2 regions of the Alicycliphilus denitrificans K601 genome follow, and region 1 is predicted to be linked to the other one. Evidence: riboswitches for the same ligand, from Rfam matches in the RefSeq annotation. Region 1 holds a riboswitch; the other holds the start of a gene.

The links. Region 1 has a riboswitch for thiamine pyrophosphate ahead of thiC (phosphomethylpyrimidine synthase ThiC). Riboswitches for the same ligand answer to the same signal wherever they lie in the genome.
Region 2: it holds a riboswitch for thiamine pyrophosphate, as region 1 does, so the genes downstream of both, thiO (glycine oxidase ThiO) here and thiC (phosphomethylpyrimidine synthase ThiC) in region 1, are expected to answer to the same signal.

What each region holds. Positions count from the first base shown of each region.
Region 1 covers NC_015422.1:4,207,682-4,223,152, reverse strand. Annotated here, with positions in the region: gene ALIDE2_RS20085 (tripartite tricarboxylate transporter substrate binding protein) at 1-609, opposite strand, end outside; gene ALIDE2_RS20080 (ABC transporter substrate-binding protein) at 626-1,831, opposite strand; gene ALIDE2_RS20075 (SDR family oxidoreductase) at 1,905-2,648, opposite strand; gene ALIDE2_RS20070 (AMP-binding protein) at 2,645-4,363, opposite strand; gene ALIDE2_RS20065 (cyclase family protein) at 4,375-5,457, opposite strand; gene ALIDE2_RS20060 (IclR family transcriptional regulator) at 5,547-6,311, shown strand; gene lpxC (UDP-3-O-acyl-N-acetylglucosamine deacetylase) at 6,351-7,274, shown strand; gene ALIDE2_RS25310 (hypothetical protein) at 7,284-7,460, shown strand; TPP riboswitch at 7,500-7,610, shown strand; gene thiC (phosphomethylpyrimidine synthase ThiC) at 7,697-9,544, shown strand; gene ALIDE2_RS20045 (class I SAM-dependent methyltransferase) at 9,556-10,377, opposite strand; gene xerD (site-specific tyrosine recombinase XerD) at 10,674-11,573, opposite strand; gene ALIDE2_RS20035 (tripartite tricarboxylate transporter substrate binding protein BugE) at 11,621-12,586, opposite strand; gene ALIDE2_RS20030 (AEC family transporter) at 12,779-13,696, shown strand; gene queG (tRNA epoxyqueuosine(34) reductase QueG) at 13,755-14,837, opposite strand; gene tsaE (tRNA (adenosine(37)-N6)-threonylcarbamoyltransferase complex ATPase subunit type 1 TsaE) at 14,820-15,329, shown strand; gene ALIDE2_RS20015 (N-acetylmuramoyl-L-alanine amidase) at 15,326-15,471, shown strand, end outside.
Region 2 covers NC_015422.1:3,240,652-3,256,122, reverse strand. Annotated here, with positions in the region: gene putA (trifunctional transcriptional regulator/proline dehydrogenase/L-glutamate gamma-semialdehyde dehydrogenase) at 1-185, opposite strand, end outside; gene ALIDE2_RS15455 (acyl-CoA dehydrogenase family protein) at 331-1,572, opposite strand; gene ALIDE2_RS15450 (phosphotransferase) at 1,588-2,679, opposite strand; gene ALIDE2_RS15445 (Crp/Fnr family transcriptional regulator) at 2,735-3,454, opposite strand; gene ALIDE2_RS15440 (oxepin-CoA hydrolase, alternative type) at 3,644-4,423, opposite strand; gene ALIDE2_RS15435 (3-hydroxyacyl-CoA dehydrogenase) at 4,434-5,954, opposite strand; gene ALIDE2_RS15430 (type IV pilus assembly protein FimV) at 6,032-8,050, shown strand; gene ALIDE2_RS15425 (thiamine phosphate synthase) at 8,061-8,963, opposite strand; gene ALIDE2_RS15420 (thiazole synthase) at 8,964-9,767, opposite strand; gene thiS (sulfur carrier protein ThiS) at 9,783-9,980, opposite strand; gene thiO (glycine oxidase ThiO) at 9,977-11,095, opposite strand; TPP riboswitch at 11,135-11,237, opposite strand; gene thiD (bifunctional hydroxymethylpyrimidine kinase/phosphomethylpyrimidine kinase) at 11,290-12,138, shown strand; gene ALIDE2_RS15400 (SH3 domain-containing protein) at 12,149-12,625, opposite strand; gene ALIDE2_RS15395 (purine-cytosine permease family protein) at 12,712-13,983, opposite strand; gene ALIDE2_RS15390 (NAD(P)/FAD-dependent oxidoreductase) at 13,980-15,026, opposite strand; gene fdxA (ferredoxin FdxA) at 15,041-15,364, opposite strand.

The sequences.
Region 1 (15,471 bases):
CATGAAGTCGACGTCTCCGCGCATCAGCGCGGTGATCGCTTCCGGGCCGCTCTTGTAGGGGGCGTGGACCCACTGCGTGCCTGTCTTCTGCGCGAGCCGCTCCGTCGTCAGGTGCTGCGGCGTTCCAATGCCCGCCGTGCTGTAGGTCAGGGGCTTCTTGGCGCTCTGGGCCGCATTGATCAGATCGGCCATCGTCTTGTATGCCGAATCCGCCCGCACCAGGAGGCCGACCTGGTACTGCGCCACCATGGCGATGGGCGTGAGGTCTTTGGTGACGTCGTACTTGACGTTGGGCGAAAGCACCTGGTTGAGCACGCCCCCCGTGGAGAGCGACGCGATGCTGTAGCCGTCCGGCCGCTGCCGGGTGATGAAGCCGACCGAGAGCGACGAGCCGGCCCCGGGCTTGTTGTCCACCACCAGGGGCTGGCCCAGCTGCCTGCCGACGTCCAGTGCCAGGGCGCGGTTGCAGACGTCGGTGCCGCCGCCGGCTCCGTACCCTACGACGAGGGTGATGGGCGTCCTGGGATAGTCCTCCGCGGCGAAGGCCGGCAGAGCCAGTACGGTGGCGCACGCCAGTACGGCGGCGCGCTTGAGCATGGAGAGATGCATGGGGGCGTCTCCTGTTTCAGGGCTTCTTCGCCAGCGGGCAACTGGACTCGCTCAGCGGCACGAAGGCCTTGTCGGCAGGCACCGAGCCCATGACCTTGTAGTAGTCCCACGGGTATTTCGATTCGGCCGGCGTCTTGACCTGGAAGAGGTACATGTCGTGGACCATCATCCCGTCGGTGCGCAGCTTCCCGTTCTTGGCGAAGACGTCGTTCACGGGCAATTCACGCATCTTGGCCATGACCGCGCCGGCGTCCGTCGTGCCGGCCGCCTCGATGGCCTTGAGGTAATGCTTGACCGAGGAATAGACGCCCATCTGGCTCATGTTGGGCATGGCGTTCATCCTGGCGAAGTACTTCTTCGCGAATGCGCGCGTCTCGTCGTTCATGTCCCAGTAGAACGCTTCGGACAGCAGCATCCCTTGCGCGGTCTTCAGGCCCAGCGAGTGCACGTCGGTGATGTACATCAGCAGGCTGGCCAGCTTTTGCTTGCCGTCGGGCTTGATGCCGAACTCGCGCGCTGCCTTGATCGAGTTGACCAGGTCATTGCCGAAATTGGCGAGGCCCACGACGTCGGCCTTGCTGGACTGGGCCTGCACGACGGCGGACGAGAAGTCGGATGCGTTCAGCGGGTGCTTGGCCTCGCCGATGACCTTGCCGCCCACGGTTGCAATGGCCTGGGTCGTGGCCTTGACCACGTCCTGGCCGCCCGAGTAGTCGGCCGCGATGAAGAACCAGTTCTTGCCGAAGCGCTCGGCCGCCGCCTTGCCGACGGTGTTGGCCAGCGCATGGGAGTTGTATGCCCAATGGGCCACGGTGGGAGCGCACATGTCGCCCGTGATGCGGTCGCTGGCGGGGCCGCTCATCACCAGCACCTTGTTCTTTTCCTTGGCTACGTTGAGCACGGCCAGCGCGGCGGCGGAGCCGCTTGCCTCGTGGATGGCATCGACGCCGTTGTCGTACCACTCCCTGGCTTTCGATGCCGCCGAATCCGCCTTGCTCTGGTGGTCGAAATTCAGCAGCTCGATGGTGCGCCCGAGCACTTTGCCGCCATGCTCCTCGATCGCCATTTGCGCACCCGTGATGCTGCCCTTGCCCGTGACGGCGGAGTACACGCTGGACTGGTCCACGATGAGGCCGATGCGCACGGGCTGGCTGCCCTGCGCCTGGGCTGCCGTGCACAGCAGCGCGGCCGCGGCCGCGGCGCAATGGTGTCTGAATGACATGGTGTCGTCTCCTTCTCTCTTTGTGTGATGGATGGTTGGTTGGGGGGAAGCGATGGGCCGCTGCTGCCGGGCTTCACAGCCGGGCGGCGCTGATGGTCAGGCCGCCGTCGATGTGCAGCGTCTGCCCGGTCATGTAGCCCGCCAGCGGATGCAGCAGGAAGCCGATGGCATGGGCGATTTCCTCCGGTTCCGCTATGCGCTGCAGCGGCACCGCGGCCAGCAGGGCGCGGGTCTGCTCGGCGCCGGGCGGGCTGGCCTGCTTGAACAGCTCCGTGGCCACCGGGCCGGGCGCGATGACGTTGACGGTGATGTTGTGCGGGGCCAGCTCCAGCGCCCAGGTCCGGCTCATCCCGATCAGGGCCGCTTTGGTTGCGCTGTACGCGGTGCGATTGGGTTTGCCCAGGGCCGCGCGCGAAGAGATGTTCACCACGCGGCCCGCGCCGGCCTGCCGCATGCCGGGCATCAGGGCCTGCAGGCAGACCAGCGCGGCGTTGACGTTCAGGGCCATGGCCTCGTTCATGTCGGCGACCCGCGTGTCGGCGATGCTGGTGGTGTGGGCGATGGCGGCGTTGTTGACCAGGGCGTAGAAACCTCCCTCCCGGGCCAGGCCTTCGACGACCTGGCGCGCGGCTTCCAGGTCCGCCAGGTCGCATTGCACGAACCGCTCGTCCGGGCGCGCATCGCCAGGGGCATGGCGCGCCAGGCCGACGACCTGGTAGCCGGCATCGGCCAGATGGCGCATGGCGGCACGGCCAATGCCGCGGCTGGCGCCCGTGACGAGGACGCGCCGGGTGGTTTGCTGGGGTGTCGGACTCATTTCGATGCCTCCTGTGCGAGCAGCGATTGGGCGAGCTCACGGAGCTCGTTGCGTTTGACCTTCGTGCCGTTGGGCCCCGTGGTGCAGGGGAAGGCATCGACGGCGAAGATGCGGATCGGCACCTTGTAGCGGGCGATCTGCTGCTGCAGCAGGGCCTTGACGGCGCTTTCGTCCATGGTCTCCCCGGCGTCCGGAATCACGAAGGCGACGGGCCGGGAGCTGCCCGCCGCATTCACGGCGACGACCTGGCAGGCACTGGCGCCGCTGGCGTTGAGGACGGCCTCTTCGATCTCGGCAGGGTTGACCAGAAAACCACCGATGCGCAGCACGTCGCCCAGCCGCGACACATGGGTGAAGCCTCCGTCGCCGTTCACGTAGCCCAGGTCGCCCGAGCGCAGAAAACCATCGTCGGTGAATGCCTGTGCCGTCGCCTCCGGATTGCCCAGGTACTCCCGCATCATGTGGGGGCCGCGGAACTCCAGCTCGCCCGGCTCCATGGGCGCGGCCAGCGCCCCGGTCTCCACCAGGCGGGCGCGCACCTCGGCGCCCGCAGTGATGGGGAAGCCGCCCGCCTGGGAGCGCCGCTCCAGCGGCGCGGCCGGGTCCTGGTGGGCGAACAGCGCCAGGATTTCGCTCATGCCGAAGCAGCCCACCATGGGAATGCCCAGTTGCTGCGCCTTGGCGGGCAGATCATCGAGCCCGGGGACGAAGTTGGCGTGCCCGAAGAAGCGCAGCGCCCTGGGGCGCCAGTCCGCGGGCAGGGGCGCGATCATCTTGTCCACCATGTCGTTGGTACCGAACATGTGGGTGATGGCCTGCTGCCGCAGCGCGTCGGCGGCCTGCGCGGGATGGAAGGCCTCGTGCATCGCCAGCCTGGCCCCGGCCGCGAGCGTCGCCATGGTCGCGCAGTAGCCGAACGCGCCGCACATGGGCAGCGCCAGCAAGGTGGCGCTGCCGCCATCGACGGCAAAGCCGGCAGCTGCGTCCTGGGAGTGCAGCGCGACGTTGGATTGGCTGTGGACGATCAGCTTGGGCATGCTGGTCGTTCCCGACGAAGACAGGATGATGCAGGCGCTGCGGGCCAGCGTGGCTGGGTCGCCGTCCGAGGCCATGGGCGCCGCGGCCAGGGCTTCCCACCGGATCCAGCCGGGCGCGCGATGAGGGGCCGTCGGCATCTGCTGCGCCAGCGCAGGCCAGCCGGGGGCATCGGCATCCCCCGCATGCACCGACGCATCGATGATCAGCTGCAGGGAGCCGGCATGCTGCTGCCATACCCGGGCAAGGCTGTTGCCCTCCGGAAAGCCGGCGCCGTCGCCCGGCGGGGCGTTGCCGGCCAGCGCGTGGGCGTTGGCGATGCCGCGGTCGAATGCCAGGGCCTTGCATTTCGACCGGTCGATGAAACTGACCAGTTCCTTGACCCCCAGCTTGAGGTTGAGGCTCAGGGTCGCCACTCCCAGCGAGGCGCAGGCCAGATGCAGGATGAGCCAGCGCGGCGTGTTGGGCAGCCAGATGCCCAGCACGTCTCCCGCCCGCAGCCCCTGCCCGTGCAGGCCGCCGGCCATGTGCGCCACCTGTTCGCGCAGCTGGGCGTAGGTGAGCGTCTGGTGTTCGAAGGTCAGGGCGATCGCGTCGGCAGGAGCGAGCGCGAGCATGCCGCCCAGGGTGGCGGGGCGCGCGGCGGCGGTTTCTTGCGCACCCGGAATCATGGAGGCCATGGGGTCGGCCCTCACACCGTGGCAACCGGCGTCACCGGGGACCCTACCGCGCCGGGGAGCCGCAAGGCAGGGGCCGTCAGCATGAAGCGGTAGCGGCCGGCCTGCTCCAGCCATTGCGCCAGTTCGTGCAGGTACCACAGCTCGCCGAACGGCATGCCGAGCTTGAACAGGCACAGCTCATGCAGCGGCAGGAAGGCGCAGGAGCCGTCCACGGGGCGGCCCGGAACGGACTCGATGCCGTAGTTGTCCGCCACCAGGCTGGCGATGTGGCTGTCGATGATCCACTGCTGCAGTTCCGGGTCGCGTCCGTCGAGCACCGCGCAGACGGTCTCCGCCATGTCGGCGCGGGGCTGCCCGTTGCACCCGATGAGGGCGTCGGAAAAGCCGGTGTACAGCGCGACGATGTCGCCCTTTTCCACCTCGATGCCGTCCTGCTCCAGCACGCGCTTGAGCATGCTGCCGGACACGAGGGTGTGGCCGTCACCGAAATGCTTGCGCAGATTGACCAATACGCCCCGGCCCTGGATGGCCTGCTCGGCCAGGCGCTCCACGCCCAGTGCCTTGGCGCGCGACTGGCCATCCATGCCGGGCAGGTCCTTGGGGGCCAGGATGTCTATGCCCGCCTGGAAGCCGTTGTAGTAGACCAGTTCGTCGATGCCGTCGCCATTGACGTCGAAATGGCTGCCGACATGCGACAGGGCGTCCCACTGGGTCGAGTACTGCAGGTAGATTTGCGCGTAGTCGTCGCTGATCACGTCGGTGTAGTTCGGGTTCTCCTGGGAGAGCGCAAAATTCATCCCGGGGCCTTGCGGGCGCGTGGATGGCTTGATGACGGGAGGATGGCGGCGTGGGTTGAGGGCGTTGCCGCCGGGGAGGTTCAGCGGCAGGCTCAGGCAGAACCGCTGCCCGGTCTGGATTTCCAGCGCGGCTTGTTTCACCTTTTCGGCGTCCAGGTAGTTCAGGCGACCGTATTGGTCGTCCGGGCCGAAGTCTCCCCAGTTCGATTGGGGCGGGCGCCGTGTCCAGCGGGGCGTCCTTCCATCCCCGACGACGGGCGGTATGTGGGGTGCGTGTACGGGCCGGTAAGTGCTCATCTCATGTTCCTGTGGAAGCGGGCTGACGGGCGCACTATGGGCCGGGGGGGAGAGGGATGGCAAAGTTGGATGGGCAGGATGTTCACGATATGAACTCGGGGTTTCCCGGAGCGCAGAGTCCTGCCCGTCTGGTGGCCGTGCTGCGGTTGATCGCCGGCCACCATGTACAGGGCCTGGCCATCAACGAGCTGGCGCAGCTGGCCGGGCTCAACAGGACGACGGCACGGCGGCTGCTGATGGTGCTCACGCAATCGGGGTTTGCCGCGAAGGACGAGAGCAGCGGCCGCTACCGGCTGGGCGTGGAGGCCATGTTCACGGGCATGTCCGCCATGACGAAACCCCCCATCTTCGAGGCCTGCCGTCCCGTCATGGAGCGCATTGCCCGCCGCACCGGCCATTCGGTATTCCTCATCGTGCGCATTGGCGACTTTGCGCATTGCTTGCACGTGGAGGCGGGCGATCACCCGCTGCATGCACACAGCCTGATGACGGGCCAGATTCGCTTGCTGGGCCAGGGCACGGCCAGCCTGGCCCTTGCGGCCACCTTGCGCGACAGGGAGCTGAAGCAGATTTACGAGCGCCGCTGCCTCGACTACGAGGCCGCGGGCATCACGCAGGACCGCCTGTGGCAGATGGTGGCGTTCACGCGCAAGCTACAGCATTCGGAGAGCGAGAACCTTTTGACGACGGGCGCCGTGGGCATCGGCGTCGCCATCCGGGTCCAGGCCGACCACGTCGCCGCCATCAGCGTAGCGACCCATGCGTCGAGAATGACGGACGGGCACAAGGAAGCCGTCTTCCGGGTTCTGGAGGAAGAGCTGCAGACGCCGGCGATACGCTTATTCAGATACTGAGCAGCAGGCGTAGGACCTGCCAACTAAAATCTCTCTTCTATGCTCCAGCAACGCACCATCAAGACCCTGACCCGCGCCGTTGGCGTGGGGCTGCACAGCGGCCAGCGGGTCGAGTTGACGCTGCGCCCGGCCCAGCCGGACACGGGTATCGTGTTCCGCCGCGTGGACCTGCCCGAGCCGGTGGACATCCCCATCACCGCGACGGCCGTGGTCGATACGCGCATGGCCTCCACCATCGGCGCGGGCGGTGCCAAGGTGCACACGGTGGAGCACCTCATGTCGGCCTGCGCCGGCCTGGGGCTGGACAACCTGTATATCGACATCACGGCCGAGGAAGTGCCCATCCTTGACGGCTCCTCGGCGTCCTTCGTGTTCCTGCTGCAGAGCGCGGGCGTCGAGCTGCAGAACGTCCCCAAGCGCTTCATCCGCGTCACGCGCCCCGTCGAGGTGCGCGAGGGCGAAGGGCACAACCTCAAGTGGGCGCGCCTGGAGCCCTACCACGGCTTCAAGCTGCGCTTCGAGATCGACTTCGCTCACCCCGCCGTCGATTCCACGGGGCAGAGCGTGGAGTTCGACCTTGGGAGCGGCAACTACGCGCGCGACATCGCCCGCGCGCGTACCTTCGGCTTCACCAAGGACGTGGAGATGCTGCGCACCAGTGGCCTGGCGCTGGGCGGAGGGCTGGACAACGCCATCGTCATGGACGACTACAAGGTGCTCAACGCCGACGGCCTGCGCTACGACGACGAGTTTGCCAAGCACAAGATCCTGGACGCCATGGGCGACCTGTACCTCGTGGGCAAGCCGCTGCTGGCGGCCTACAGCGCCTTCCGCTCGGGCCACGGCATGAACAACCAGCTGCTGCGCGCGTTGCTGGCCCAGCCTGACGCCTGGGAGGTCGTGAGCTTCGACAACGAGCGCCAGGCGCCCACGGGCTTCGCCCAGCCGGCGCGCGCCTGGTAGCGGGCCGCCATGCTGCTCTTTCGCTGGGCCGTCATGCTGCTGCTGCTCGTGGCGGCCGTGTCGTTCGCCTTCTTCGCGGCCACGGGCCAGCAGCGCTACAAGCGCTTCGGGCTCGTGACCGTCAAGTGGACCGTCATCGCGGCGGCCATGTTCTTCCTGGTGCTGATCCTCGAACGCGTGCTCTAGGGCCTGATTGCCGCAGATCAAGTCAAGTCGCCTATACTTTGCCCTGCTCCGGGGTGCACGTAATGGCGTGCTGAGATGGCGGACCACGACCGCCAGAACCGCGAACTTGATCTGGTTAGTACCAGCGTAAGAAGAGCTGCAGTGGGATGGGGGGTCGCGCGTGCCGTGGTGCATGCGCGCCGGCCGTCCTGCCGATTGCGGAGCATTCCATCCAGAACCTTTGAGGAATGCCCGCCATGAACGCCCCCGATTCGTTTTCCCAGCTGCTGGCCCGCACGCGCGAGCCTTTTCCCGCCTCGGCCAAGTCCTTCATCACCGGCAGCCGCCCTGACCTGCGCGTGCCGGTGCGCGACATTCGCCTGACCAACGGCGAGGTGGTGAGCGTCTACGACACCTCGGGCCCCTACACCGATCCCGCCGCCACGATCGACGTGCGGCGCGGCCTGCAGAGCGTGCGCGGCGCCTGGATCGAGGAGCGCGGCGACAGCGAGGTTTACGAAGGCCGCAAGCCGGTGGCGCTCGACGATGGGCAAAGGAGCGAGGACGCCGCCCGACTGGCGGCCCTGCGCCTGGAGGCCGCCGCCCTGCAGCGCCAGCCGCGCCGCGCCAAGGCCGGGGCCAACGTCACGCAGATGCACTACGCGCGCCGCGGCATCGTCACGCCCGAGATGGAGTACGTGGCGCTGCGCGAGAATGGCAGGCGCGAGTGGATGGCGCAATACCTGCAGGACGCCGCCCGCGAGAAGCGCCTGGCCGGCAACCCGCTGGGCGCCAGCATCCCCCAGGTCATCACCCCCGAGTTCGTGCGCGACGAGGTGGCGCGCGGCCGCGCCATCATCCCGGCCAACATCAACCACCCCGAGGTGGAGCCCATGGCCATCGGGCGCAACTTCCTCGTGAAGATCAACGCCAACATCGGCAACTCGGCCGTCACCTCCAGCATCGAGGAAGAGGTGGAAAAGCTCGTCTGGGCCATCCGCTGGGGCGCCGACAACGTGATGGACCTGTCCACCGGCAAGAACATCCACACCACGCGCGACTGGATCGTGCGCAACTCGCCCGTGCCCATCGGCACCGTGCCGATCTACCAGGCGCTGGAAAAAGTGGGCGGCATCGCCGAGGACCTCACCTGGGAAATCTTCCGCGACACCCTGGTCGAGCAGGCCGAGCAGGGCGTGGACTACTTCACCATCCACGCGGGCGTGCGCCTGGCCTACATCCACCTCACGGCGGCGCGGCGCACCGGCATCGTCTCGCGCGGCGGCTCCATCATGGCCAAGTGGTGTATGGCGCACCACAAGGAGAGCTTCCTCTACGAGCACTTCGAGGACATCTGCGACATCATGAAGCAGTACGACGTGGCCTTCAGCCTGGGCGACGGCCTGCGCCCCGGCTGCGCGTCCGATGCCAACGACGAGGCCCAGTTCGCCGAGCTGCACACGCTGGGCGAACTGACCCAGGTGGCCTGGAAGCACGACGTGCAGACCATGATCGAAGGCCCCGGCCACGTGCCCATGCACATGATCCAGGCCAACATGACCGAGCAGCTCAAGACCTGCCACGAGGCGCCGTTCTACACCCTCGGCCCCCTGACCATCGACATCGCGCCCGGCTACGACCACATCGCCTCGGCCATCGGCGCCGCCATGATCGGCTGGATGGGCACGGCCATGCTGTGCTACGTGACGCCCAAGGAGCACCTGGGCCTGCCCGACCGCGACGATGTGAAGCAAGGCATCATCGCCTACAAGATCGCCGCGCACGCCGCCGACGTCGCCAAGGGCCACCCGGGCGCGCGCGCGCGCGACGACGCGCTCAGCCAGGCGCGCTTCGACTTCCGCTGGCAGGACCAGTTCAACCTGGGCCTGGACCCCGAGACCGCGCAGGAGTACCACGACGAGACCCTGCCCAAGGACGCGGCCAAGGTGGCGCATTTCTGCTCCATGTGCGGGCCGAAGTTCTGCTCCATGAAGATCACGCAGGAGGTGCGCGAATTCGCCCAGCAGGGCCTGCAGGAAAAAGCCGCGGAGTTCAACCGCGCGGGTGGCGAGCTCTACGTGCCCATCCATCCGGTCCGGGGCTGACATGACGGCGCTCAGGCGCCGCGCGTGATCACCACTTCCAGGTAGGCGCCGGGCACCAGCAGCGCCCGTGCGCTGCCGCGGTTGAAGCGCTCCAGCAGCGCGAGGATGTCGCGCGCCAGCAGTTCCTGCCGGTCCGGCGCCAGCGCCGTGAATGCGCGGTGCACCGGCCCGTAGCAGGCGCGGAACACCTCCAGCCAGTGGCGCGGCGACTCGTAGCGGAACATGAAGTCGCGCGGCGTGGCCCGCACCTGCTGGCCCGGGAACAGCTCGCGCAACCCCTGCGGCGTGCCCCAGCGCACCGGCGGCCGCAGGCCGGCCGGCGGCGGCATGTGCTGGCCGACGGTCTTCAGCAGCAGCCCGACGAAGCCGTCGGGCGTCCAGTTGGCCAGCCCTATGCGCCCGCCGGGGCGCACCACGCGGACCAGTTCGGCGGCGGCGCGCTCCTGGTCGGGCGCGAACATCACGCCGAAAGTGGACAGGGCGGCGTCGAAGCTGGCGTCGGCAAACGGCAGGGCCTCGGCGTCGGCCGCGCGGAACTCGATCGCAAGGCGCTCGGCGGCGGCGCGCTCGCGCCCGCGTTCGAGCAGGGCGGGAACGTAGTCGGTCGAGGTGACCCGCGCGAAGCGCCGGGCGGCGGCGAGCGTGGCGTTGCCATTGCCGGCGGCCACGTCCAGCACGGCGCTGCCGGCGCGCAGGTCCGCGGCCTCGCACAGGTTCTCGCCGACGATCTGCAGGGTGGCGCCGATGACGGCGTAGTCGCCCGAGGACCAGACGGCCTGCTGGCGCTGCTTGATGGCCGCATAGTCGATGGCGGGTGCTTCGAGAATGGTCATGAGAGTCTCCGGTAGTTGCCCTAGGGCGAATCGACATTCAAACACCCCCGTCGTTGCCCATAGCGGCCCGCCAGGCCAGGCGCGAGGAGGACGCTGGTGGCACCAGCAACCGAGGAGCAACGACGCATGGCGGGCCGCTATGGGCAACCCTTCGGGCCAAGGCCCTGGGCAGCCTCCGGCGTCGTTGCTCGCCGCTGGTGTATCCCGATACACGGCGCGTCTCGCGCCTAGCCGTTGGCTGCCCAGGACCTTGGCGACGGGGGTGTTTGAATGTCGATTCGCCCTAGCGCGCCGGTTCACCCGCGCGGGTGGTGCTGCGCATGCAGCTGCTTCAGGCGCTCGCGCGCCACGTGGGTATAGATGGTGGTGGTGGAGATGTCGGCATGCCCCAGCAGCAACTGCACCACGCGCAGGTCCGCCCCATGGTTGAGCAGGTGCGTGGCGAACGCATGGCGCAGCGTGTGCGGCGACAGCGGCGCGGTGATGCCCGCGAGCTGCGCGCATTTCTTGACGATGACCCAGAACATGACGCGCGACATGGCGCTGCCGCGCTGGGTGACGAACAGGTCGTCGGTCTGCCGGCCCGCCAGGATGGCGCCGCGCCCCTCGGCCAGGTAACGCTCCAGCCAGCGCCGCGCCTCCTCGCCGAAGGGCACGAGCCGCTCCTTGCCGCCCTTGCCGGTGATGCGCAGCACGCCCTCGGCCAGCCCCAGTTGGAAGGTCTTGAGCGTGACCAGCTCGCTCACGCGCAGGCCGCTGGCGTACATCAGTTCGAGCATGGTGCGGTCGCGCAGGCCCAGGGCGGTAGCCGTGTCCGGGGCGTGCAGCAGCGCCTCCACCTGCGCCTGCGTCAGCGTCTTGGGCACGCGCAGCGGCTGGCGCGCGGCCAGCAGGCGCACCGTGGGATCCTGCGCGATGCGCCGCTCGCGCAGCGCCCAGTGGAAGTAGCGGCGCAGCACCGTCAGGCGCCGGTTGGCGGAGGTGGCACGCGTCTGGGCATGGCGCGCGGCGAAGTAACCGCTCAGATGGTGCTCTGCCGTGGCGTCCAGCGCCAGAGGCGGCTGCTGCGCCGCCAGCCAGCCGGCATACAGCGAGAGGTCGCGGCGGTAGGCGGCCAGGGTGTTGCGCGACAGGCCATCCTCCAGCCACAGGGCGTCTAGGAACGAGTCGATGGCGTTCTGGCTTTCGGGCAGCATGTGAAAAAGCCGCCCGAGAGCGGCCTTGATCCATAGAAAGGAGCAGCTTACTCCAGCGTGAGTTTCTGCTTTTGCACCACCTGCTTGTAGATCTCGAACTCGGCCTTGATCTGCTCGGCGAACTGCTCGGGCGTGTTGGCGACGATGATGGAGTCGGTGTCCTCGATGCGCTTGCGCACGGCGGGGTCTTCCAGGGCCTTCTTGGTGCCGGCGCTGATCTTGTCCACCACGTCCTTGGGCAGGCCCTTGGGGCCCAGGATGCCGTAGTAGGCCATGCGATTGACGGGCTCCAGGCCCACCTCCTTGAAGGTGGGCACGTTGGGCAGGGCCGCCACGCGCTGCGGCGCGGACACCACGATGGGCACGAGCTTACCGCTCTTGATGAACGGCAGCGCCGAGGGCAGGTTGTCGAAGATGATGGGCACCTGGCCGGCCACCGTGTCGTTGAGGGCCGGGCCCGCGCCGCGGTAGGGGATGTGCGTGACGAAGGTGTTGGAGAGGCTCTTGTAGAGCTCCATCAGCAGGTGGCCGATGCCGCCCGTGCCCGACGAGGCGTACGAATACTTGCCCGGGTTCTTCTGGAGTTCCGCCAGGAAGGACTTGTAGTCCTTGGCCGGGAAGCTCGGATGCACCGCGATGATGTTGGGCGTGGCCGCGATGTTGATGATGGGGGTGAAGTCCGTCAGCGGGTTGTACGGCACCTTGGTGTTGATGGCCGGGTTGGCGGCCGTGGTGGACACGGTGGCGATGCCCAGGTTGTAGCCGTCGGGCGTGGCGCGCGCGGTTTCCTGCGCGCCGATGATGCCGCCGCCGCCGCCGCGGTTCTCGACCACTACCGACTGCCCCAGCGCGCGCGACAGCGGGTCGGCGATGACCCGCGCGATGATGTCCGTCGTGCCGCCGGCGGCAAACGGCACCAGCAGCTTGACGGGCTTGTTGGGGTAGGCCTGCGCGAAGGCCGTGCCGGCCGTCGCCGCCAGCAGGGCCAGGGCCAGGCAGTTGCGTCGTTGCATGTGAGATCTCCTCATCCCAATCGTGTTGGGTAAAAAATGCCAGAAAGGGGTAGGCGGCGATCCTAAGGCACCCGGGCGCCCGAGTGGGCCCTTCCGGCACCCCGATCTGCCAGTGATTTCCCGCGTTTTTCCGCCCGGACGCCCCATGGCCGCGTGCCGCCGCGTCGCCTGCGCGACACGCGTCGTCACGGTATGCTGCGCGCCGTGAATTACGCGCAGCTCCTTTTCCCCGACTTCTCCCTGATCCTGTGCGGCTACCTGATCTGCCGCTACACGCCCCTGAACCGCAGCGTCTGGCAGCCGGTGGAAAGCCTGGTGTACTACCTGCTGTTCCCAGTGCTGCTATTCCAGTCCATCGTCAAGAGCCCCATCGACGTGGGCGAGGCCGCGAGCCTGGTCGCCGCGGGCCTGGGCACCGGCCTGTGCGGCGTGGCGCTGGCCTACAGCCTGCCGCACCTGCCCTGGCTGGGCCGGCACATCGACCGGCGCGACCACGCGGCGGCGGCCCAGGTGGCGTTCCGCTTCAACTCCTTCATCGTGCTGGCCCTGGCCGACCGCCTGGCCGGCGCCCAGGGCCTGCTGATGGTGGCCGTGCTCATCGGCGTGTGCGTACCCGTGCTGAACGTGGCGGCCGTGTGGCCCATGGCGCGCGGCAGCCAGCAGGGCTTCGTGCGCGAGCTGCTGCGCAACCCGCTGATCATCGCCACGGTCACGGGCCTGGTGGCCAATCTGCTGGGCTTTCGCATACCGCCGTGGCTGGAGCCCTCGGTCAGCCGCATAGGCGCCGCCTCGCTGGCCCTGGGGCTCATGGCCGCGGGCGCGGGCATGCAGTTCGGCCTGCTCACGCGCAGCAAGCTGCTGTCGGCGTCGGTGCTGTTCATACGCCACCTGGCCCAGCCCCTGATCGCCTGGGCCTTTGCGCGGCTGCTGCGGCTCGACGCCACGCAGACCACCGTGCTGATGGCCTTTTGCGCCGTCTCCACGGCCTCCAGCTGCTACGTGCTGGCGGCGCGCATGGGCTACAACGGCGCCTACGTGGCGGGGCTGGTGACGCTGTCCACCGTGCTGGGGGTGGCGAGCCTGACGTTCGCGCTCGGCATGCTGCGCTGATGCTACCCTATTGATAGCTGCTTACGCCTGATACACGGGCGCTAGAGCCAATTTTCTTTCAAATTCCTTGCGCCAGCGCCCAGGCCACGTGCTCGCGCACCAGGGCGCTCGCGTCGTTGGCGCGCGTTGCCAGCGCGGCGCGCAGGGCACCGGCCTCGCCGGCATCGCGCGTGGCGCGCAGCGCATTGCCCAGCGCTACGGCGATGTTGCGCAGCCAGCGCTCGTGCCCTATGCGGCGTATGGGCCCGCCCTCGGTCATGCGCAGGAACATGGCCTCGTCCCATGCGAACAGCTGCGCCAGCTGCTGCCCCTCCAGGGGAGCGCGCGCGTCGAAGTCGGGCAGGCTGCTGGGCTGGGCGAACTTGTTCCAGGGGCAGATCAGCTGGCAGTCGTCGCAGCCATAGATGCGGTTGCCCATGAGGGGGCGCAGCGCCGGGGGGATGGGCCCCGCGTGCTCGATGGTCAGGTAGGAGATACAGCGGCGCGCGTCCACGCGGTGCGGCGCCACGATGGCCTGCGTGGGGCACACGTCCATGCAGGCCTGGCAGCTGCCGCAGTGCGCGGTGACGGGCTCCGTGGGCGCGAGCGCCATGTCCAGGTAGATCTCGCCGAGGAAGAACATGGAGCCCGCCTCGCGCGAGAGCACCAGCGTGTGCTTGCCGCGCCAGCCCTGGCCGCTGCGGCGCGCCAGCTCGGCCTCCAGCACGGGGGCCGAGTCGGTGAACACGCGGTGACCGAACGGGCCCACGGCCTCGGCGATGCGGTCGCTGAGCTTCTGCAGGCGCGCGCGCAGCACCTTGTGGTAATCGCGCCCCCGGGCATAGACGGAGACGATGGCCTCCTGCGGGCGCCGCAGCCGCTCGAACTCCACGGCCTGCCAGCCTTCGGGCGTGGTGCGCGGCAGGTAGTCCATGCGCGCGGTGATCACGCTCACCGTGCCCGGCACCAGCTCGGCCGGGCGCGCGCGCCTGAGGCCATGGGCGGCCATGTAATGCATCTCGCCATGGAAACCTTCGGCAAGCCATTGCATCAATCCAGGCTCGGCGGCGGACAGGTCCACGCCGGCCACGCCGATTTGGGAGAATCCCAGCTCGCGCGCCCAGCCCTGGATCCGAGGAACGAGTTGACTGCTGCACACCATCAACACCCGATTGTAGAAACGCCCCGCCGCCTGTCGCTGCGCTGGCAGGACGAGGACGACACGGCGCGCTTCGCCGCGCGGCTGGCCGCGCAGCCGGGCCTGGCCAACGCCTTCATTGCCCTGCACGGCGACCTGGGTGCGGGCAAGACCACCCTGGTGCGCCACCTGCTGCGCGCCCTGGGCGTGGCCGGGCGCATCAAAAGCCCGACCTATGCCGTGGTCGAACCGCACCAGGCGCCAGGGCTGTTCATATGGCATTTCGACTTCTACCGCTTCCACGACCCGCGCGAGTGGGAGGACGCCGGCTTTCGCGACATCTTCGCCAGCCCCGGCCTGAAGTTGGCCGAATGGCCGGACAATGCCGGTTCCCTTGCTCCGCCAGCGGATATTGCTCTTTACATTGAAGCAGAGGATGATCTGGCCCGGCATGTGACTCTGCAGGCGCACACGCCCCTGGGCAGCGCCATACTGCAAGGACTCGACACCCCATGAGCGACGCGCCCCTCCCCCACCCGCTCCACACCCGCCGCACGCTGCTGCAGGCGGGCAGCCTGGTACTGCTGCTGGGCCGGCAGCAGATCGCACGCGGCGCCACCATCGTGGCTGTGCGCGTGTGGCCCGCGCCCGAGTATTC
Region 2 (15,471 bases), 970 kb from region 1:
TCCTCCGGTACACCCTCGTCGGCGCCGAAGAGGCGGATGGTGGTGGCGCCGCGCTCCAGCGCGTCCAAGTATTGCACCACGGCCTGCTTGATCAGCCAGTGGGGGGTGCGGTTCATGCGTTGGGCGGCGCCGCGGATGCGCTCGCGCAGAAGGTCATCGACCTTGATGCCGATCGTGGTGGTCATGGGTGGGGTGGGTAAAGAAGGGTGCAACCTATGAGGCCTGCGAATATCGCAAAGGTTGCACCTTCTTTGTTATGGGGTAAACCCTATATTTCCAGCCCCATGCCCTGGAGGTCGCGAAGCGTGGCCCCGGATCGTGGACGGGCCCTCAGGGCCGGGTGGCGTGCTTGCCCAGCTCCCACTTGGCGATGGCGCTGCGGTGCACCTCGTCGGGGCCGTCGGCAAAGCGCAGCGTGCGCGCGTTGGCGTAGGCGTAGGCGAGCGGGAAGTCGTCGCTCACGCCGCCGCCGCCATGCGCCTGCATGGCCCAGTCGATCACCTGGCAGGCCATGCCGGGGGCAACGACCTTGATCATGGCGATCTCGGTCTTGGCGACCTTGTTGCCCGCGGTGTCCATCATCCAGGCGGCCTTCAGCGTGAGCAGGCGCGCCATGTCGATCCTGCAGCGCGCCTCGGCGATGCGCTCCTGCGTCACGCCCTGCTGCGCGATGGTCTTGCCGAAGGCGGTGCGCGAGAGCGTGCGCTGGCACATGAGCTCCAGCGCGCGCTCGGCCTGGCCGATCAGGCGCATGCAGTGGTGGATGCGCCCGGGGCCCAGGCGGCCCTGGGCGATCTCGAAGCCGCGGCCCTCGCCCAGGAGGATGTTGTCCACGGGAACCTTGACGTCGTCGAAGACGACCTCGGCGTGGCCGTGGGGCGCATCGTCGTAGCCGAACACGTTCAGCGGCCGCACGATGGTGATGCCGGGCGTGTCCGCGGGCACGACGATCATGCTCTGCTGCGAGTGCCTGGGCGCATCGGGGTCGGTCTTGCCCATGGTGATGAAGACCTTGCAGCGCGGATCGTTGGCACCGCTGGTCCACCACTTGCGGCCGTTGATGACGTAGTGGCGGCCCTGGCGCTCGATGCGCGTGCAGATGTTGGTGGCGTCGCTGGAGGCGACATCCGGCTCGGTCATGGCGAAGGCCGAGCGGATGCGACCTTCGAGCAGGGGCGTGAGCCACTCGGCTTTGATGGCCTCGCTGCCGTAGCGCGCGATGGTCTCCATGTTGCCGGTGTCGGGCGCGGAGCAGTTGAACACCTCGCTGGCCCAGAGCACGCGGCCCATGATCTCGGCCAGCGGCGCGTACTCGGCATTGGTGAGGCCCGCGCCGTGGTAGCCCGAAGCTTCGGCCGTGTCCACGGGCAGGAACAGGTTCCACAGCCCCGCGGCCCGGGCCTTGGGCTTGAGGTTCTCGATGGTTTGCAGCGGCTGCCAGCGGTTGCCGGCGGCGGTGTGGGCTGCGAGCTCCTCGGCGCAGGCTTTCTCGGCCGGGTGGATGTGGTCGTCCATGAACTGGCGCAGGCGCGCCTGCAGTTCCTTGGTCTTGGGCGAGTAGTCGAAGTCCATGCCGTTGCCTCGTTGTCAGGAATGGGAGCGCTGCGCGAACGACCAGGCCAGCTGCGCCATGGGCCGCGCCGTGGCGCCTGCGGCCTTGGCCTGGGCGCTGGCGGCGGTGCCGGCCTCCACGCGCTTGGCGATGCCCTGCAGGATGGCGGCGATGCGGAACATGTTGTAGGCCAGGTAGAAGTTCCAGTCGGCGCGCAGTGCATCGACGTCGGCGATGCCGGTGCGCTCGCAGTAGCGGCGGATGTAGTCGGACTCGGCCGGGATGCCCAGCGCGGCCAAGTCCAGTCCGCCGATGCCGCGGCTGAGCGAGGCGGGGATGTGCCAGCTCATGCAGTGGTAGGCGAAGTCGGCCAGCGGGTGGCCGAGCGTGGACAGCTCCCAGTCGAGCACGGCGATCACGCGTGGCTCGGTGGGGTGGAACATGAGGTTGTCGAGCCGGTAGTCGCCGTGCACGATGGACACGCGGCTGTCGTCGCGCGCGCTGGCGGGCATGTGGGCCGGCAGCCACTCCATGAGCCGGTCCATCTCGGGGATTGGCTGGGTGACGGAGGCCAGGTACTGCTTGCTCCAGCGGCCGATCTGGCGCTCGAAGTAGTTGCCCGGCTTGCCGTAGCCGGCCAGGCCCCGCGCGGCGAAGTCGACGGTGTGCAGCGCGGCGATCACGCGGTTCATCTCGTCGTAGATGGCGGCGCGCTCGGCCGGCTGCAGGCCGGGCAGGGACTGGTCCCACAGTACGCGGCCCTGCATGAACTCCATGACGTAGAAGGCGCGGCCGATGACCGATTCGTCCTCGCACAGCGCGAACATGCGCGGCACGGGCACGCCGGTGCCGGCCAGGCCGCTCATCACGGCGTACTCGCGCTCGATGGCGTGGGCGGAGGGCAGCAGCTTGGCCACCGGCCCCGGCTTGGCGCGCATCACGTAGCTGAGCGCGGGCGTGATGAGCTTGTAGGTGGGGTTGGACTGGCCGCCCTTGAACATCTCCACGGTGAGCGGCCCGGCGAAGTCCTCCAGGTGCCGTGACAGCCAGGCGCCGAGCGCGCCGGTGTCGAACGCGTGCTGCCCGGAGACGGGGCGGGTGCCGATGAAGTGGTCGAAGTTGCTCATGGGGGGAAGATGTCCTGCGGGAGGGAAGAGGTCTGGAAGGCGGCCGTTCAGCGTGTCAGGGGCTGGCCTCGGCAATGCGCATGAGCGCCTCGCGGTCGCGCACCACGAGCCCGCCGGGCTCGATGCGGATAGTGTCCTCGCGCTCCATGGCCTTGAGTTCCTGGTTCACGCGCTGGCGCGATGCGCCCAGCAGCTGCGCCAGCTCCTCCTGCGCCAGCTGTAGGCCGATGCGGATCTCGCTGCCGTCGGACAGGCTGGGCACGCCGTAGCTGCGCACCAGGTGCAGCAGCTGCTTGGCCAGGCGCGAGCGCAGCGGCAGCGTGTTGAGGTCCTCCACCAGCCCGAAGAGCTGGCGGATGCGCCGCGCATGCAGGCGCAGCATGGCCTCGTAGAGCTCGGTGTGCTGCGCGAGGATCTTGCGGAAGTCGGTCCGCGTCACGCACAGGATGGTGGTGTCCCCGTGCGCGTAGGCGTCGTGCGTGCGCTGGTCGCCGTCGAAGATCGCCACGTCGCCGAACCAGATGCCTGGCTCCACGTAGGTCAGCGTGATCTGCTTGCCCGAGAGGCTGGTGGAGCTCACGCGCACGGCGCCGCGCGCACAGGCGATCCAGTCTTCGGGAGGGTCGCCGCGCGCGGCGATGAGCGTGCCGTCCTTGTAGCGTTTGACGTAGGAGCATCGCAGTATGTCGTGGCGCAAAGAAGGGGAGAGGGAGGAAAACCAGCGACCGGAGTTGATCGCCTCGCGTTCTTCGATGGTAAGAATCGGTTCGTCCATGGTCTGTCGTTTGCGTGACTGGGGAGCGGACCATTGTCGCGCGCGCGGATGGCGCGGCAGGGCCGGGCTGTCATGTATGCGTCGCCACGGCGGGCGGCGCGGCAACGGGCATGCGGCGCTGCCGGCGCGCCGCATGGTTTTGGGCGTTTTAGGGCCGCAGTGCTTGTGGGTAGGGCGCTTGCAGCTACGTTATTTGTAGTTTGGGGTGCGCTTTTCGAGCGCCGCGGCAATGCCTTCCCCGGCATTCGCGTGCTGCAGGCTGCGCACCAAGTGGTCGCGCTCGTGCGCCAGCTGCTCGGTGAAGCTGCGCTGCGGCGCGTCGCCTACCAGTTCCTTGATGCTGGCCAGCGCGTTGGGCGCGCGCGCGTTCAGGCGCTGGGCCAGGGCCAGCGCCTCGTGCAGCGCGCGGCCGGGCTCGGCCAGGTGGTTGACCAGGCCGAGGGCGTGCAGACGCGGCGCCGCGATGTGCTCGCCGCACAGCAGGATCTCGCTGGCCATCTGGTGCGGAAGGCTCCGCGGCAGGTTCCAGCTCGCGCCGCCGGCGGGGGACAGGCCCAGCCGGGCGCCGCCCATGGCGAACGCCGCGTTGCGTGCCGCCACGACAAGGTCGCAGGCCAGCGCCAGCGAGAAGCCGGCTCCCTCGGCCATGCCCTCCACGGCGGCGATCACAGGCTTGGGATGGGTGCGCACGGCCTCCACCCAGTGGTGCAGCAGCTCCACGCCCTGGGCCTGCGCCTGGGCCGGCTGCTGGCGCCTGGCCTGCAGGCGCTCCAGGCTGGTCTCGGCGCTGAAGACGCCGTCCGCGCCGGTGATGACCACGCAGCGCACCTCTTCGCTGCGCTCGGCCACGCTCAGGGCCTCGATGCCGGCGGCGCAGATGGCGCCGTCCAGCGCATTGCGGGCCTGGGGCGCGCGCAGGGTCAGGACCAAGGTCTGGCCGTGGCTGGTGCTTTGCAGTTCTGCGGTCATGGCGGTCGGGTCAGGGTTCTTCGTGCGTCAGGCTCAGGCCTATGGCGCCGCGGCGGCGCAGCCAGGGGCTGGGGCGGTAGCGCGCGTCGCCATAGACGGTCTGCATGTTGAACAGCACTTCGAGGATGTTGGTCGGCCCCCAGCGGTCGCCCATGGCCAGCGGGCCCAGCGGGTAGCCCAGGCCCAGGGTCACGGCGGTCTCCAGGTCCTGCGGGCTGCAGATGCGCTGCTGGCAGATGTCGGCCGCGATGTTGACGATGGTGGCCACCACGCGCTGCGTGACGAAGCCGCCGCTGTCGCGGATCACGCTCACGGCCTTGCCGTCGCTCGCGAACAGCGCGTGCGCCGCATCGCGCATGTCCTCGCGCGTGGCGGGGTTGGTGGCCAGCACGCGGCGGCGCGTGGCCGCGTCGTCGATCAGCATGTCGATGCCGACAGTGCGCGTGGGGTCCAGGCGTTCGACCACGGCCACCGTGGTCACGTCGAAGCCCAGCGGCGCCACCAGGATCAGCGCACCCGCCGAGGGCGTGGCGCCAGTCTCTATGGTGGCGCCCAGGCTCTTGAGCAGCTGGTACAGCTCGGCGCGCCGCGCCGCGCGCGGGGACACCCAGACCGGCGGAAGGCTTGCCGGCCGGGGCGCGGGCGGCTCGGCCGGCACCTGGGCCGCGCCGTCCACGTAGCGGTAGAAGCCTTCGCCCGTCTTGCGGCCCAGCAGGCCCGCGGCCAGACGCTGCGCAGTGATCGGGCTGGGGCGAAAGCGCGGCTCTTCGTAATACTGGTGGTAGATGGACTCCATCGCCGGGTGCGTCACGTCCAGGGCGGTCAGGTCCATGAGCTCGAACGGCCCGAGCTTGAAGCCCGCCTGGTCGCGCAGGATGCGGTCCACCGTGGCGAAGTCGGCCACGCCCTCGCTCACGATGCGCAGGGCCTCCGTGCCGAAACCCCGGCCCGCGTGGTTCACGATGAAGCCCGGCGTGTCCTGCGCCATCACGGGCGTATGGCCCATGGCGCGGGCGTACTGCGCCAGGCGCGCGCAGACCACGGCCTCGGTGCGCAGCCCGGCCACCACTTCCACCACCTTCATGAGCGGCACGGGGTTGAAGAAGTGAAAGCCCGCCACGCGCTGCGGGTGCGTGAGCGGCGCCGCCAGCGCCGTGATCGACAGCGACGAGGTGTTGCTGGCCAGCACTGCCCCGGGCGCGACGATGTATTCGAGTTCGAGCAGCAACTCCCGCTTGGCGTCCAGGCGCTCGGCGATGGCCTCCACCACCAGTTCGCAGGCCGCCAGGTCGTGCAGCGAGGCGGCGCGCACGAGCCGCTCCAGCAAGACGGGCACCTGGGTCGCATCGATGCGCCCCTTGTCCGCCAGGCGCTGCCACTGCCCATGGAGATGCGTCCGCGCCGCATCGACCGCGCCGGGTTTTGTGTCAAAAAGATACACCGTGCTGCCGGCCTGGGCCGCTATCTGCGCGATACCGCGGCCCATTGCGCCCGTGCCGACGATGCCTATCGAAGTGAATGCCGCATTCATGATCAAATTATCAGACGGCAATGAGGTAGCACGAGGCTTGTGTCAAAATTGTTAAACATCTTGAAACGATTGTGATTATGCGCAATGTACTCGTGGGCGCCTGCCTGTGCGTCGCGGCCTCTGGCGTGGCGGCGCTTTCGCTGGGGGCGAGCCGCGGCGCAGTGGTGCTCGGGTCGGCGATCGACCTCGGGTTCGAGGTGCGGCCCGATCCGGGCAAGGATCTGGCGTCCTCGTGCATCTCGGCGCACCTGGTTTCAGGCACGACAAGCATTGCGGACTCACGCGTCCGCGTCACGCCTGTCGAGGGCGGGGTCATCCCTATGGTGCGCGTGCAGGCCACCATGGTGGCCGACGAGCCCGTGCTCACCGTCACCATCGCGGCAGGGTGCGAAGGCCGCGTGACGCGCACCTACACCTTCCTGGCCGACCTGCCGGCCGCTGGCGCCGCGAACACGCAGGGCCCCCTGGACATCGGTCGGCTGGGCACGGCCGACCCGGGCACCTTCGCCGCGCGCCCTGCAAATGCGGTTGCGGCTGCGGCGGGCCCGCGTACACCGGCCGCCGCGGGCGCTGCCGCCGTGCAATCCCTCGTCCGCCGCGAGAAGCCCCAGGCTGGTGCGTCCGCGGGCCAGGCGGCCGACAAGCCGGCGCGGCCGCGCGCGCGGGCCACGGTGCCGGCGCCTGTGCCGACCGCGGCCGCGCGCCTCATCGTGGAGCCGCTGGACCTGTGGCTCGACGCCCCCCTGGAGCTGCGCCTGTCGCGCGAGGAACCGCTCTTGCTCTCCACCCCCGACGAGGCCCGGCGCGCAGAATTCGCGGCGCTGTGGAAGGTGCTCAACAGCTCCCCCGCCGACCTGCGGCAGTCCATGGAGCGCCTGGGCAGGCTGGAGGCCGATGCGGCGGCGCACCGCAGGCAGGCGGACGCCGGGCGCGCGGAGGCGAGCGGGCTGCGCCAGCAGCTCGAACAGTTGCAGTCACAGAGCTTTTCGGCCGGCGTGGTCTACGCGCTGGGGGGCGCGCTGGTGCTGGCCCTGGCCGCGATCGCCTGGCTGCTGCGGCGCACGCGGCGCGAGGCGCTCCAGGCATGGCACAACTCCGTGGCGCTGAGCGAGGGGCTCAAGGACGGCGCCGTGGTCTCCGAAGGGCCCGATGGCAAGGTCCGCTGGCAGGTCGAGCCCGAGGCGGCTGACACCTGGCATCCCAGCTCGGTGCCACCTGAGGAACTGCAAGAGGCCGGCCCGGGCCCGTCCGATGCGCCCGACACCATTCCCCCGGCCCCGGCGCAAACGGCCGCGCCGGAGCCTGCCGCCCGGCTGGCTGCGCCGCGGCAGCAGGCCATCCAGCCCGAGGGGCTGTTCGACATCCAGCAGCAGGCGGAGTTCTTCATTTCCATCGGCGAGCACGAGCAGGCGATACAGGTGCTGCGCAGCCACATCGCCGAGCAGGGTGACGCGATGCCGGCCGTGTACCTCGAACTGCTGCGCCTTTTCCAGATGCTGGGGCGCACGGACAGCTTCGAGCAACTGCGCAGGCAGTTCCAGGAACGCTTCAACGTGCAGGTCCCGCGGTACACGCAATGGCATGAAAGCGGGCATGCGCTGGAGGACTACCCGGAGGCGCTGGCGCAGATCGAGGCGCTGTGGTCTTCGCCCGAGGTGCTGGGGGTGCTTGACGGATTCCTGTTCCGCCGCGGCGATGGGCGGGACGCGCAGCGGTTCGATCTGGCCGCCTTCGACGATCTGCTGCTGTTGCTGGCCATCGCCCAGACCACGCCCGCGCACCTGCGCGGCGCGCCGCCGCCGCGCGCGCGCACGACGCCCCTGGGCCCTGCGGCCGCGGTCCCGCGCTCGCTCGACTCCATCGTGGGCGACTTGTCGCTGATGCCGTCGGGCTACGACGTGCTGGCAAAGCAGCCGTCCGTGGAGGACATGCTCGACGTCGACCTGTCGGAGCCCGCGCAATTCACGCTGCGCGACCACCAGCCGGAGGCCGGCGCCGCTGCGCCGGCGCACGGCCAGTCCGTGGGGTTCGCCATGGACGACGACAAGCTGGAACTGCGCTTCGAACTGGAGCGCATGGAAAACCGCCGGTACTGAGCAGCAGCGGCTATGCCTGCATCGCGCGCATCAGCCGTGCGGCAGAGGCTTCCGGCTCGTCGGCATTGACCAGGGCGCGCACCACGGCGATCGAGCCCACGCCGGTGGCGAGCACCTGGGGGAACTGTTCCAGGCCAATGCCGCCTATGGCCACCTGCGGGTAGCCGCGCATCAGCCGCGCATAGGCCACCAGCCGCGCCACGCCCTGGGGCACGGTGGCCATTTTCTTGAGCGTGGTCGGGAAGACCGCGCCCATGGCGATGTAGCTGGGGCTGGCGGCATCGGCGCGCACCATCTCGGCGTAGCCATGGGTGCTCACGCCCAGGCGCAGCCCGGCCTCGCGGATGGCGCGCAGGTCGTCGGGGCCCAGCGCGTCCAGGTCTTCCTGCCCCAGGTGCACGCCGTAGGCGCCGGCGTCGATGGCCGCGCGCCAATGGTCGTTGATGAACAGCAGTGCCGGCGTGCCCCGCACGGCCTGCACGGCGGCCTGCACCTCGCGCGCGATGGCGGCGCCGTCCTGCGACTTGTAGCGCAGCTGCACCGTGGGCACGCCGGCGCGCGCCATGCGGCCGACCCAGGCGGCATCGGGCAGCACGGCGTACAGGCCTAGCTGCTGCGGGCAGGGCGCGAAGGGCCGGGCATGGGGGCGCGGCTGCAAGCCGAAGTCCGCGGGGTCGTCAGGCCAGCGGGCGGCGTCGAAGGATCCCAGGCGCCGCGTCTGCGCGGCCCAGGCGCGGGCCAGGCAGCCGGCGTCGTGGGCGATGAAGCCCAGCGCGCTGCAGGCGGCCAGGGCCGCGCGGTATACGGGCTCGTCCGTTGCGGTGGCGGGCACGGGCTGCGCCGGGAAGTCCGCGTAGGCGGCGCCGTGGTGGTGCACGATGGCCTGCACCATGGCCTCATGGCTTTCGTGCATTCAGGCTTCCTGCGCGTGGTGCCAGAACGGCGTGCCCAGCACGGGGGTGCTGGGCTGGGCCGATTCCCGCGGCTGCATGGCGCCGGCCAGGTGGGCGGCGCGGCCCGCGGCCACGGCGTCGGCAAAGGCGCCGGCCATGCGCACGGGGTCGGCGGCCTGGGCCACGGCGGTGTTCAGCAGCACGCCGTCGAAGCCCCACTCCATGACCTGGCAGGCGTGCGAGGGCAGGCCCAGGCCCGCGTCCACCAGCATGGGCACGTCCAGACGCTGGCGCAGCGTCTGCATGGCGTAGGGATTGACGGGGCCGCGCCCCGTGCCTATGGGCGCGGCCCAGGGCATGATGGCCTGGCAGCCCACGTCCACCAGGCGCTGGCACAGCACCAGGTCCTCGGTGCAGTAGGGCAGCACGTAGAAGCCGTCGCGCACGAGCTGCTCGGCTGCCTGCACCAGGTTCAGCGTGTCGGGCTGCAGCGTGTAGTCGTCGCCGATCACCTCCAGCTTGATCCAGGGGGTGTCGAACACCTCGCGCGCCATGTGGGAGGTGGTGATGGCCTCCTGCACGCTGTGGCAGCCGGCGGTGTTGGGCAGCACCGGCACCTGCAGTTCCTTGAGCATGGCCCAGAAGCTCTTGCCCTGCTCGATGCTGCCCTGGCGGCGCAGCGCCGCCGTGAGCATGGCCGGGCGCGCGCGCTGCACGGCGGCCTGCAGCGCGGCGGGCGAGGGGTAGCGGGCCGTGCCCAGCAGCAGCCGGCTTTCGAAGCGCTGGCCGTACAGCACCAGGGCGTCGTCGTTGGGAGTGTTCATGGTGTCTGGTCGCTTTCAGCCGCCGGTGACCGGGGCAATGATTTCCACGCTGTCGCCGGCCTGCAGCAGGTGCGTGGCGTAGGCCGCGCGCGGCACGAACTGCAGGTTGACGGCTACGGCGAACGGGGGCGTGGGGTCGAGGCTGGCCACGGCGTCGGCCACGCTGGCGCCGTCGGGCAGCTCCACGGGGTTCTGGTTGATGAGGATGTTCATGCAGCGGTTGCGGCGCCGCCTTGCAGCGCGAGTTCGAAATCGGGGGCCAGCGCCGATTGTCCCTCGCCCAGCAGCTGCATGACCACGTCCAGCATGGCCGGGGCGATCATGAAGCCGTGGCGGTACAGGCCGTTGACCTGCAGCACGCGCTCGCGCGGCATGCGGATGGCGGGCAGGTTGTCGGGCAGGGTGGGGCGGCACTGGGTGGTCAGCTCGGTGATGCGCGCCTCGGCGAAGCCCGGGTGCACGGCGTAGGCGGCGCTGAGCAGCTCCAGCGTGGAGCGCACGCTGGCGGGCGAGAGGTCCTCGGACTCGATCTCGGTCGCGCCGATGACGAAGCGGTGGTCCTCCTTGGGCGCCAGGTAGATGGAGTAGCGCGGATGCACTAGGCGCGTGGGGCGCTGCAGCGTGACGTCCGGCGCGTGCAGGCGGACCACCTCGCCGCGCACGCCGCGCAGGTCCTGCCACTGTTCGCGCGCGCCCAGGCCGCGGCAGTCCAGCAGCCAGTCGGGCTGGCCGGCGGCGCCGGGGGCGAAGTCCTGCGGCGCGCGCGCGCTGTGCCAGTGCGTCGCGACGCCCAGCGCGTCCATGGTGGCGGCCAGGGCGTCCAGGAGCTGGCGGTTGTCCAGCTGGCCCTCGCCGGGCAGGTACAGGCCCTGGCTGAAGCGCCCGGCCAGGGCCGGCTCGCGCTCGGCCAGCGCGGCGGCGTCCAGCGGCTGCATGTGCGGAAGCTGGGGAACGGCGCCCTGGGTCTGCTCGAACTTCTGGCGCAGGCGCGCGGCCTCGGGCGCGTCCTGGCGGTGCCAGACGATCAGCGTGCCGTTGTGCTGGAAGTACACGGGCTGCACCAGCTGGGCCAGCAGCCCGGGCCAGCGCGCCAGGGAATGCTGGCCCATGCGCACCACGCCCGGCTCGGCCACGATGGACTCGGCCAGCGGCGCCACCATGGCGGCGGCCACGTGGGCGGCGCTGGTGGCGCCGTCGCGGCTACCGGCCTCGTGTACCTCGACCTTGTGGCCCTGGCGCGCGAGCGCCACGGCCAGCAGCCGGCCCATCAGGCCGGCGCCGAGGATGGTGATGAAGGAGGGGGATCGGAGGGATGGGTGCGCAAGCATCGTCGTTCAAGTCCTGTATGGAGGACAAAACGGGGCTGGGCACCGGTGCTGGAAACTCCCCACGCCAGCATGACCTGGATCGGGTGTGAAGGGTATTTCTCAGTCGCCCGCCGACATGGCGGGGACACCCCTGTTTCGTCCGTGGCGGCAATTACAGCACAGCGGTAGTGTCCTTACGGTCGATAATTTTTGTCATGACGCAAGAAACACCTACTTCCACCCGGCGCTATGCGCGCGTGCTGTCCATCGCGGGCTCCGACAGCGGCGGGGGCGCGGGCATACAGGCCGATCTCAAGACCTTCTGCGCGCTGGGCTGCTATGGCATGACGGCGATCACCGCCATCACGGCGCAGAACACCCAGGGCGTGCGCGCCATCCACGGTGTGCCCACCGACATCCTGCGCGCGCAGATCGACGCGGTGGTCGAGGACATAGGCGTCGATGCCGTGAAGATCGGCATGCTGCACGCGCCCGAGGTGGTGCAGGTGGTGGCCGAGGCCATCCGCCGCCACCGCCTGCCCAGCGTGGTGCTGGACCCGGTGATGGTGGCCACCAGCGGCGACAGGCTCATTGCCGAGGAAACCGTGGGCACGCTGGTGCGCGAGCTGTTCCCGCTGGCCGCGGTGGTCACGCCCAACCTGGACGAGGCCGGCTGGCTGCTGGGCCGCCCGATCACGGGTGAGGACGAGCTGGGTGCGGCCGCCGGCGACCTGCTGGCCCTGGGCGCGCGCGCCGCGCTGCTCAAGGGCGGGCACCTGCCGGGCGAGCGCGTGGTGGACCTGCTGGCGCTGCCCGGGGGCGAGCGCCACCGCCTGGCCTCTGCGCGCATCGCCACGCACAACGGCCATGGCACGGGTTGCACGCTGTCGTCCGCCATCGCTGCGCACCTGGCGCTGGGCCTGCCCCTGGTGCGGGCTGTGGAGGAGGCGCGCGCCTACATCCTGGGCGCGATCGCCGCGGGTGCCGACGTGCGCACGGGCCACGGCCACGGGCCGCTGAACCACGGCTACGCGCCGCAGCCCCAGCGCATCCTGGAGGGCTGAGCCGCAGGCTCTACCAGCCCCAGGTGAGGCGCTTGGCCACCCAGCCCTTCTGGCCGCCGTCGCGCTGCACCTTTGCCCAGGCGCCGGATTGGCCCAGGCTGCGCACCACTTCGTGCTGCTGCAGCGTGCCCACGATCTTGTGCTGCGTGCCCGGGCCGGCGCGCAGGCGGGCGCTGGGCGCGGTCACCACGCGGTGCGGCGTCTTGCTGGTGAGCGGGGCGAACACCCAGCCGAGCGATTCCTCGAAGTCGCGCACCTTGAGCCACTGGCCCCGGCGCTGCTCGACCTGCAGGGGGTAGCCCCGGCCCAGCTCCCAGCGCGTGTCCGAGCGCGTGGTGGGCTGCGCCCGCACGTTGACTGCGTTGCTCTTGATGCTGACGAATTCGCGCGCCCCGGCCGTGGCCGGGGCCAGCAGCGGCGCGGCCAGCGCGAGGGCGGCCGTGGCGGTGGAGAGGGTGCGGGCGAGGCGGGACGGTGCGAAGGACACGGGCGGCGGCTCCTTGATGGGTGAACGGGGGAATGCCTTGGGAGAGCCCTCCGCGCGCCCGAAGTTCCGCCTGCGTGGCGACGAGCTCAGCCGCGCGGGCGCGTGAGGTAGGCCAGCGCGAAGCACAGCGCCAGCGTGGGCAGCGCCGCGCCCAGGGCCGGCAGCGCGCGCGGCAGCAGGTGGTAGCAGGCGATGCCAGCCAGCCACAGCGCCACGGGCAGCCCGTGCACGCCGGCGGCGCGCTGCAGCGCCGCGTGCGCCGGAACGCCGAAGGCCAGGCGCCCCAGGATCACGCCGAACAGCGGCACGAAGACCGAGCTGAGCAGCAGCAGGAACGGCTCCAGGCTGTGCATGGGCAGCACCAGGGCCAGCGCGGTGCACAGCGCGGCCAGGCCCAGGCCCCAGCGGCGCACGCTCCAGCGCGGGCGCAGGCTGTGCGCCGAGACGGCACCGGAGTACATGTCGCCGTAGGCGTTGTCCACCTCGTCGATGAGGATCAGCGACAGCGCCAGCAGCCCGCCCTGGGCCAGCAGCAGGGCGGTCACCAGGTCCTGGCTGGGCAGCACCAGCGCCACCAGCACGCCCAGGCAATAGCACCAGATGTTGGCCAGCGCGTAGCCGATCCAGCTGCCGCGCAGGGCGTCCGCGCCGCTCACGCCGTGGCGTGCGTAGTCAGCCACGAGCGGCAGCCACGAGATGGGCATGGCGATCACGAGGTCGAGCGCCGGCATCACGCCCATGCCGCCGTTGCCGCGGCGCTGCCAGATCTGGGCCAGGCCCTGGGCCTGCGCCATGGCGATGAACTGCCAGGACAGCCACAGCAGCGACAGCACGACGAGCGGCAGCGCCACGCGCGCGATGACGCGGCGCACCAGCTGCACCATGGAGCCGCTGATGAGCAGCAGCACCACGCCGCCCCACAGCAGCGTGGCGGCCACGGGCCATGCGCCGGCGGCGAGCATGCCGGACTGCCGGCCTATGGCCACGGTGGCGTCGCGCATCACCACGAGCTCGAACGTGCCCCAGCCCACGAGCTGCACGATGTTGAGCACGATGGGCAGACCCGCGAAGCGCCGACCGTAGACGGCGTGCATCAGCCCCGCGCTGGCCAAGCCGCTGTCGCAGCCTATTTTTGCCACCCAGCCCAGCAGCCCCGCGCCGATGACGGAGCCGACCACGACGGCCAGGAGCGCCTGCTGCGTACCCAGGGCAGGCATCAGGTAGGCGCCCACCTGCATGACCAGCAGCCCCACGCCCAGGCTGAACCAGAGCGATGCATGGTCGTGCCAGCGGAACACGCGCTGCCCGGCCGGCAGCGGGGCCAGGGCTTCGTTGCGGGAGGTGGCGAGGGTGTTCATGCGCCCACGCCCAGGCGCGCGTGCAGCCGCTCGCTGCTGGTCGTGTACTCCAGCGGCAGCCTGTGGCCTGCCTGCCGCTCCGCCTCGGCGAAGGCGGCCAGCGTGGCCTCGTGGAAGCCGCACAGGATGAGCTTGCGTTTGCCGGGGTAGCCGTTGACGTCGCCCACGGCGTAGATGCCGGGCACGCTGGTGGCGAACGTGGCCGTGTCCACGGCAATCTGCTTGCGCTCCATGGCCAAGCCCCAGCCGGCGACCGGCCCCAGGCGCGGGGAGATGCCCAGGTAGGCCAGCAGCAGGTCGAGCGGCAGGTGTTGCTGCGAGCCGTCGGGCAGTTGCAGCACGAGGGCCTGCAGGCGGCCGTCCGGCGCGGCCTGCACGCCCGTGATCTGGCCTATGGCGACGCGGATGCGCCCGCCCTCGCGCAGCGTCTGCAGCTCGGCCAGCAGTGCGGGCTCGGCCTGGAAGACGTCGCGGCGATGCAGCAGCGTGACGCTGGCGGCCAGCGGCGCGCAGGCGATGGCAGCCTGCACGGCGGCCTCGTCGCCGCCATGCACGACCACGTGGCGGGCGTTGGCGACGCCGGTATCCGTGGGGTGGTAGAGCACCTGGCCGCCCGCCAGAGCGGCGATGCCGTCCACCTTGATGGTGCGCGGCACGAAGGCGCCCACGCCGGCGGCGATGAAGACGCTCTTCGCCAGCAGCCGGGTGCCGGCGGTGGTCTGCAGCAGGAATCGGCCATCGTCCTGCGCGGCCAGCGTCTCGACCTGCTGGCCCAGGTGGCATGCGGGCGCGAACGGCGCCATCTGCCGCTGCAGCAGCGCAACCAGTTCGCGGCCCGAGCACACGGGAACGCCGGGGATGTCGTAGATGGGCTTGTCGGGATAGAGCTCGGCGCACTGGCCGCCCACGTGGGGCAGGGCGTCGACGAGGTGCGCTGCGATGCCCTGCAGCCCGAGCTGGAACACCTGGAACAGGCCCACCGGGCCCGCGCCGATCACCACGGCATCGGCCTGCGCCGGTGCGGGGGCCGAGGGCGCTTGCATGGCCGGGGGCAGGATCAGCGCTCCAGGTCCTTCAGCTTGCCGGGCGTGCCGTTCCACTCGTCGGCGTCGGGCAGGGCGGCCTTGCGCTTGGTGATGCTCTTGAACTTGGGCGTCAGCTCGGCGTTGATCTTGATGAAGGCGAGCTGGTCGCTGGGCAGGTCTTCTTCGGCAAAGATGGCGTTGGCCGGGCATTCGGGCACGCAAACGGCGCAGTCGATGCACTCGTCGGGGTCGATGACGAGCATGTTCGGGCCTTCGCGGAAGCAGTCCACGGGGCATACATCCACGCAATCGGTGTATTTGCACTTGATGCAGTTTTCGACAACAACGTGGGTCATGGGATTTCTGTGGTATCGGTATTGGGTGTAACCCGTAATTCTAGGGCCATGGCCGTCCCGGACGGCGGGGCGACCATGGCTGTGGCGCGGAAACCTTGATGTTGCTC